Regions from separate parts of the Paenibacillus kyungheensis genome, predicted to be linked through region 1. Evidence: riboswitches for the same ligand, from Rfam matches in the RefSeq annotation. Region 1 holds a riboswitch; the other holds the start of a gene.
What was found. A riboswitch is a leader RNA that binds a small molecule or an ion and turns the genes downstream of it on or off. The one in region 1 is predicted to bind thiamine pyrophosphate.
Positions count from the first base shown of each region.

Region 2: linked by a shared signal. The riboswitch ahead of PQ456_RS12835 (thiamine phosphate synthase) and the one ahead of PQ456_RS01915 (ABC transporter substrate-binding protein) in region 1 are both predicted to bind thiamine pyrophosphate.

Region 1 covers NZ_CP117416.1:433,252-437,166, reverse strand. Annotated here, with positions in the region: gene PQ456_RS01925 (aspartyl-phosphate phosphatase Spo0E family protein) at 253-429, opposite strand; gene PQ456_RS01920 (pyridoxamine 5'-phosphate oxidase family protein) at 724-1,140, opposite strand; TPP riboswitch at 1,381-1,492, shown strand; gene PQ456_RS01915 (ABC transporter substrate-binding protein) at 1,610-2,647, shown strand; gene PQ456_RS01910 (MTH1187 family thiamine-binding protein) at 2,672-2,962, shown strand; gene PQ456_RS01905 (ABC transporter permease) at 2,971-3,768, shown strand; gene PQ456_RS01900 (ABC transporter ATP-binding protein) at 3,755-3,915, shown strand, end outside.
Region 2 covers NZ_CP117416.1:3,015,876-3,019,790, forward strand. Annotated here, with positions in the region: gene PQ456_RS12820 (thiazole synthase) at 1-44, opposite strand, end outside; gene thiS (sulfur carrier protein ThiS) at 46-249, opposite strand; gene PQ456_RS12830 (NAD(P)/FAD-dependent oxidoreductase) at 240-1,517, opposite strand; gene PQ456_RS12835 (thiamine phosphate synthase) at 1,526-2,155, opposite strand; TPP riboswitch at 2,392-2,501, opposite strand; gene PQ456_RS12840 (ABC-F family ATP-binding cassette domain-containing protein) at 2,683-3,915, opposite strand, start outside.

The DNA.
Region 1 (3,915 bases):
TGAACAAGCAGTGACAATGTACTTAACATGCTGATTTTAAAAAAATCATATTGGAAATTATGATTTAGAGTAGGCAGATAAATAGTAAAAAGGCTACCAAAAGAAACGCATGATAGAATTGTATACTATCAGCTGATATATTTGAAGGGTTATTAGTTCTATTTTTTATGAAAATAAGATTTATTTTGCGAAAAATTCTATAATTTACATGATTGTGTCATGTTTCTTTTCATAAATAATAACTCATTGAGATTAAGGAGTTAAAAAATTAGTATTTCGATCTTTATATTGAAAATACATATCTAAAATTCGATCTAATTGTTCTGATTGGTCTAACACACGATAATCGCGCATCCCATGTTCTTCTGCCATCTGGTTCAATATGCGGCGTTCCTGCTCAATCTGTTGTTCTATTTGTTTTAAGTTCAAGGAAACCACCTCCAGTATATTTCCTTATATCTTGCTATCAATGAGACTTTCATTTTATTCCATCATCGTCATTTTACAGGTTAGTCTATAAAATATTTCTATATACCTTTTTATACCTTATTTGAGTATACCTTATCAAGTTCCTCAAGTACCTATTTTATCCTTTTTATGGAAAAATAAAGACGAAAAAACTCGGAATTTGAATTTTGCATTCATTTCTCTTGTTTCGCAAATTTCAAATTCCGAGTCATTTATGTGATAACTGCTATCTTAAACCATTAAAGTTGTATCAGATTACGCAGTCCACGTTTTTTTGTTACCATCTTGATCTGTATATTCAATCGTTTGTGGTTTGATATCTAGGATCACATAATCAGGATCTTCTGGACCGGAGAACCATTCTTTAAATTCTTCTTTCCAAACACGTTTTTTCAATTCGTCGTCTGTAGATACAGCACTTACACCTTCGATTTCAACGACTTGATTAGTGCCGCCTTTTTCATAACCCAACAATACATAACAGTTCGGATTTTTTTCTAACTCTTCGACTTTATGTGTTTTGCGGTTTGTCGCGAGATGAATATTCAAGCCTTCGTTATATAGCGCCATGTAGCGTACTTTAGGTTTGTCATTTTCTACTGTACCTAGTGCACAAAATGGATTACCTTCTAATGCAGTTAATATCGCTTGTTCTTCAGCTGTTTTACTCATGATCAATCTCCTCCTGTATATAAACGTATGGGTGTATTCAATATCTATGTCTATGTATATCTATTCGATACGTATAGAAGAATATTGAATGGAACTTTTGTTAGTTACAAACTTCCGTATATGTAAATACCCTTAGACAGCGAGACTGAACCGAAATACACTGTCTTTTGCTGATGACACCGCATTCTCTTTACTGGACAGTTGATACCCTCTGGTCTATAATTACAATGTAAAAAAACCGCATATGTACAGGGGAGCTAGTTGCAACTGGCTGAGAGTGTATTGTGATAAATACAGACCCTTATACCTGATCTGGATAATGCCAGCGTAGGAAAGTAACAAGTCGTTATATGCTGTACTCTAGCTTATAATTGCACCTATGTCGTCCCGATGGGGGCGTTTTTTTTATGCCTTTTATCCAGTACTACAGGATTGACTATTTGAGCTAGAAGAAAGAAGGATGATGGTAATGAGAACTCAAAAAAGGTGGCGTCAAAGCTTACCATGGTTAATGGTAGGTTTATTGTGGATCACAACTGCATGTGGTTCAGCAACAAGTACAAGCAATACAGCCAATCAAGCAGGATCAACATCTGCCCTTAAAGATGTGAAAGTCGTACTCGACTGGACACCAAATACGAATCATACTGGCTTATATGTTGCCCAAGCACAGGGCTATTATAAAGAAGCAGGATTAAACGTCGAAATTATTGCTCCCGGTCAAGGTGGAGCAGATACGATGGTCGCTTCTGGTGAAGTGCCTTTTGGAATCAGTTATCAGGAAAGTGTGACTCAAGCGCGTGTACAAGGAGTGCCTTTAGTGTCACTCGCGGCAGTTATCCAGCATAATACATCTGGCTTTGCCGCTCCTACAGATCGCGGAATCAAAAGCCCTAAAGATATGGAAGGCAAATCCTATGGTGCATGGGGATCGCCTGTTGAAGAAGCCGTTATGAAATCAATTATGGATACCGACGGTGGCGATGTTAGCAAAGTCAAAAGTGTTAATATCGGTAATGCCGATTATTTTACAGCTGTACAAAAAGGAATCGACTTTGCATGGATATTCTATGGATGGACAGGAATTGAAGCAGAACTTCGCGGACAACCATTAGATATGTTATATGTAAAAGATTATTCCGATAAATTAGATTATTATACACCTGTTATCGTAACCAATGAGAAGCAGATCGCTACCGATCCTGCACTTGTGAAATCATTTATGGCGGCAACCAGTAAAGGATATGAATATGCAATCGCTCATCCCGATGAATCGGCAGATATATTGCTCAAAGCAGTACCTGATCTTGATCCTGCACTGGTCAAAGCTAGCCAAAAATGGTTATCTCCACGTTATCAAGATGATGCCAAACGCTGGGGCGAGCAAAAACAATCGGTCTGGGAAGGTTATGCCGATTGGATGTTCAAGCAGAAGTTGTTAGACAAACCGTTAGATGCAACCAAAGCGTATACAAACGATTATTTACCTGAAGCCACCAAATCATAAATAGAACATAAGGAGATGACTAATATGGCACACACCCTTTTAAGTATTCAGGTTATTCCCAAAACTCAAGCTGGTGAGAACTCTTACGATTATGTCGACCGGGCAATAGAAGTGATTCAAGCCTCCGGTGTGAAATATGAAGTGCATCCACTTGAGACCACGATGGAAGGCGAACTTAGCGAATTGTTAGAAGTGGTTCGTCAAATGCACGAAGCGTTAGTGGAAAAAGGAAGCCCGAGTATTATTTCTCAGATCAAAATTGCTCATAGTCCAACCGGAATCAGTATGGATGGATTAACCGAGAAGTACCGCTAATGTCTACGATGAATACATGGTGGAACAGGCTATGGCCGCCCCTCGGGGCGGTTGTTTTATTACTGATTATCTGGCAACTGGCAACCAGTCTATTCCATATTGAGACATGGATTCTTCCTAGCCCTGCATTGATTGGACATGAAGCATGGAGTGAGAAAGACCGACTGGGTTTGCACACATGGGCGACGTTAAAATTGACACTATCCGGTTTTAGTATAGGCGTTGCTTTTGGATTACTGGTCGCAGGCGTGCTTCATTATATTCCTTTTCTACGTTCTGCATTGTATCCATTATTGATCTTGAGTCAAAATATCCCTACGATTGCTCTGGGGCCACTACTCGTTATCTGGTTCGGATTTGGGATATTGTCCAAATTAATTGTTATTATTCTGGTGTGCTTTTTCCCGGTGACCATTGCGGCGCTGAGCGGACTGGCTACTACCGATCGTACAATGCTTAATTATATGCAAATGATCGGAGCTTCTAAAAATCAAATCTTTTGGAAATTAGAATTACCTTTTAGCTTACCTTCGATCTTTTCTGGAGTTAAAATTGCTGCAACGTATAGTGTGATGGGCGCTATTATCGCTGAATGGATTAGCAGTAGTGAAGGGATTGGCTATTATATGATGTTGCAAAAATCAGCTTTTCGCACCGACCATATGTTTTTAGCGATACTGGTAGTTGTAGTGATCAGTCTTATGTTATTTATGCTAATCAATATGATTGAAAAATGGTGTGTTCGCTGGCATCACCCTGCACAACATCGTGCTGTCAAAGGAGGTTCTAAAGATGTCGCTAAATAAACCTCAACATACAACTTTATCGGTGAACAACTCTACTCCACTTTTAGCATTACAAGGGATTAGCAAATCTTTTACACAGGGCAAGCAATCGTTACATGTGCTACAAGACATTTCCCTGCATGTAGAGCAAGGTGAATTTGTATCCAT
Region 2 (3,915 bases), 2.6 Mb from region 1:
AGTAACAGTCTCGATGTAAATGTATGTGTACCTATCGTTAACAAATCAGCCACCTCCTACAAAATGTACAATCTCTAATATATCTTTTTCTGCCAGTGTAATATGCGGATGTTCTTCTTTTTGCAAAATTTGTTGATTATGTTCTACAATCACTGTTTTGTGACCTAATGATAAAGATTCTAGCAATTTGGATACCGTGTTGTATTCAGGTTCTACATATTTTCGATGACCATTGATAATTAATTCCATGTAGACACTCCTTTGGCTGTAGATCGAGATTTCGATGATAAAGATTTCGATTTTTGCAAAGCTCGTTCTGGTGAAAAGCAATCAGGAATATGCGCTGTATCATTATTTATTAATGCCTCTGCCATCCATTTGGCTGTGCCAGCAGCTAACAACATCCCATTTCGATAATGCCCTGAAGCTGTCCATAATCCAGCAAGCGGTTGAATCCTTCCTAAATAAGGTAATTCATCCGGTGTTCCAGGACGTATCCCTGACCAACAACGTTCAAACGTAGCTGATCCTATCGCAGGCAGAAATTGTTCTGCTCCCGACAATAACTGAGCAATCGCAGAAAGATCTACTGTTGTATCTGTACGTTCTGGTTTACTGGTAGCTCCAATCCAGATGCGATGATTACTTTTGGGAATGATATAAATGCCTTCTCCATAAATTGTATGTCCAAGATATTGAGAAGAAGTACTGACTTCGATGAGTTCTCCTTTGACCGGTACCAAAGGTAAACTATACTGCTCTGTTGCTAGCAATTGTTGTGTACTCAAGCCTGTTGTTAATACTACTTGTTCAGCGTAGATTTCTCCTTGATTAGTGATTACACCTGTAATATGATTTTTACCTTGCGAATGCAGTAAACGGTATACTTCTGTCTCAGGATAAAAATCGACATGATGCTGAATCGCTGCTTGAACAAGCGCTTGATTAAACAAAGCTGGAATTAATTGCGGTTCATCTGGATTGTAGATCATTCCAGAAGGAGCATAAATATGTGGCTCAACTTGTGCTAGATATGATGGGCTCCACCACTCTTTGCGATCTACTTTTGAATCGTTATGTGTAGAAGCAGAAGTATGACCTTTATTTGGTAAAGGAAATAAATTTTCATCAAATGTCTTGTCATATCTTTGATCTGCTTGAAGTGGTTCTTTATGTCTTAACTGTAATTCTAGCTTGGTCAGTGGTAGCAAAAATCCTTCTGTTCGCAGTTCAATATCAATTCCTGTTTTCTCCAATAGATCAGTCGCAAGCTTGCTATATAGCGATTGACTGTATAATGCCAACTGGTACAATTCTGGATGAGCAAAATGTTCAGAATGAGCGGCTAACATCCCTCCTGCTGCACCTGATGCGCCAGAAGCTGGTTGATTTTTTTCAAGCAAAGCTACTTTGACTCCTTGCTGTGCCAGTTCATAAGCAATAGCAGCACCGATCACTCCAGCACCTACAACGATTACGTCATAATGATTAGCTTTGAGATTAGATAGATGAACCATAAGCCGATTCACTTCTTTCCTAATGATTGTAGATGCGTAAAAGTCATATATTGAATACTTTGGCCATACAACTGACAGGCATGCTGAGGATGTTCCGCTTCAAAAATACCAGACATTACAGCTACTCCTCTAGCACCTGCTCGATGAATGTCTTGGCAGTGTGATGGCTGAATACCACCTATTGCAATAACAGGTATAGATACCGCATGACAAAGCTTTTCCAATTGATCCAATCCTCGTGGAATCAGATCAGGTTTAGAGTTAGTCGAATAAATATGACCATAAAAAAGATAATCTATCCCTTCACTTTGAGCTTGTAATGCTTGCTCTATACTGTGAACAGATCGCCCGACTTTCCATAGTGAAGGAGGATCATCTGCATTTACATAAGACATATGTTCACTTAAATGCACACCCCCTATTTTTAGATCCGCTGCTAATTGAGTTCGACTATTGATCCTTATTTTGGATAGTGGTACTCCTGTATGCATGAGCTGCTGGACAGCATTAATAATCTGAGAATCAGACCACTTTTTTTCGCGAATATGAATAGCGGTCGTCCACGGATGTATCTGTGAAGCTACCTTTACAAACTGGTAGATCGATTGTTGACCTGTACTGATTGCATGAAGTTCCATATCGGTATATGCCCTCCTTTCCTCAAAAGTGTATAAGCAAACGCAAAAAAGCCACTTCTTATTATTCAAGAAGTGGCTAGTATAGACCTAGAAAATAATGAGCCTTGTTTGAGAGCAAACAAGATTATTTTAAAATAACGGAAACCGTATTTTAGATCATAATAAGCTCTCCTGTACAAAATAATTGCTATTCTATACAGTAAAAGACTCTATCGTTCATATGATCTAACATTTCCGAAACTCTGCTACCACTTCCCTACGCTGGTATGATCCAGATCAGGTACAAAGGGTCCGAAAGCAATATCTGCTTTCATCTCAGCCTCAAGCGGCCCCCCTAGTGCATTCAAGCTATTCAATTTGTTATTCATCTTAGCAAAGACTATTCAATAAAGCAAATGATTCTCAGACTCTTTATAAAGTATTAAAAAAGATAAAGAACTACATACTTTACAAAGTCATCTTGTACAATTCAATCTAAAATAAATGAGTACAACTAGCGATTACGACTTAAAAAGATGGAAAATCTTTTATTTCGCTTTAGCTTCAGACCACTGCTCAACATCCCAAATTTTAGTAACCCAATCTTCATAAAATTCAGGTTCATGAGACACGAGCAATACTGTGCCTTTATATGCTTTTAAAGCGCGTTTTAATTCATTTTTAGCATGAACATCCAAGTGATTGGTCGGTTCATCGAATAATACCCAGTTGCTTTCACGCAGTAATAGTTTGCACAAACGAACTTTCGCTTGCTCTCCACCACTTAGCATACGCATAGGGCGCGTGATATGCTCATTTTTCAGACCACAACGTGCCAGATGACCACGTACTTCATTTTGACTTAAATGTGAAAATTCATTCCATACTTCATCTATCGGTGTCAATTGGTCTGGACGTACTTCCTGCTCAAAATAAGCAGAATGTAAATAATCACCCAGATATGTTTTACCACTAACCGGTTGAAGTTTACCTAAAATAGTTTTGAGCAATGTTGATTTACCTACACCGTTACAACCAACAATCGCAATTTTTTCACCACGTTCAATATTCATCGTCATTTTAGGCAATAGAGCATGTGTATATCCAATCTCAAAGTCTTTACCTTCAAAGACTGTTTTACTACTTGCACGAGCTTCTTTGAAATTAAATGTTGGCTTAGCAAATTCTTCTGGTTTGTCGATACGTTCGATACGATTTAATTGCTTTTCACGACTTTTTGCACGACCTGAAGTAGATGCACGCGCTTTATTTTTTTGAATAAATTCTTCTTGTTTTTTGATAAAATCTTGCTGTTTTTCAAAGGCTTCGATATGTTGATGCTTTTGAATATCAGCCATCTCTAGAAACTTATTATAATCAGCTGTATAACGATTTAATTTGGCAAATTCCAAATGATAAATCACATTCACGACTTGATTCATAAAATCTGTATCATGTGAGATCAATACGAAAGCATGTGGATATTCTTGTAGATAACGAGTTAACCATTGAATATGCTCTACATCGAGATAGTTGGTAGGCTCATCCAGCAACAAAACATTAGGCTTTTCGAGTAATAGCTTGGCAAGTAGTACTTTGGTACGCTGACCACCGCTCAAAGCTGTTACGTCTTTATCAAGTCCAATAACATTGAGTCCAAGACCGTAAGCCATATCTTCAACTTTAGTATCTAACAGATAAAAGTCTCCTATTTCCAGTTGCTCTTGAATATCGCCCATTCGTTCTAACAATACTTCCAATTGTTCCGGGGATGCTTCAGC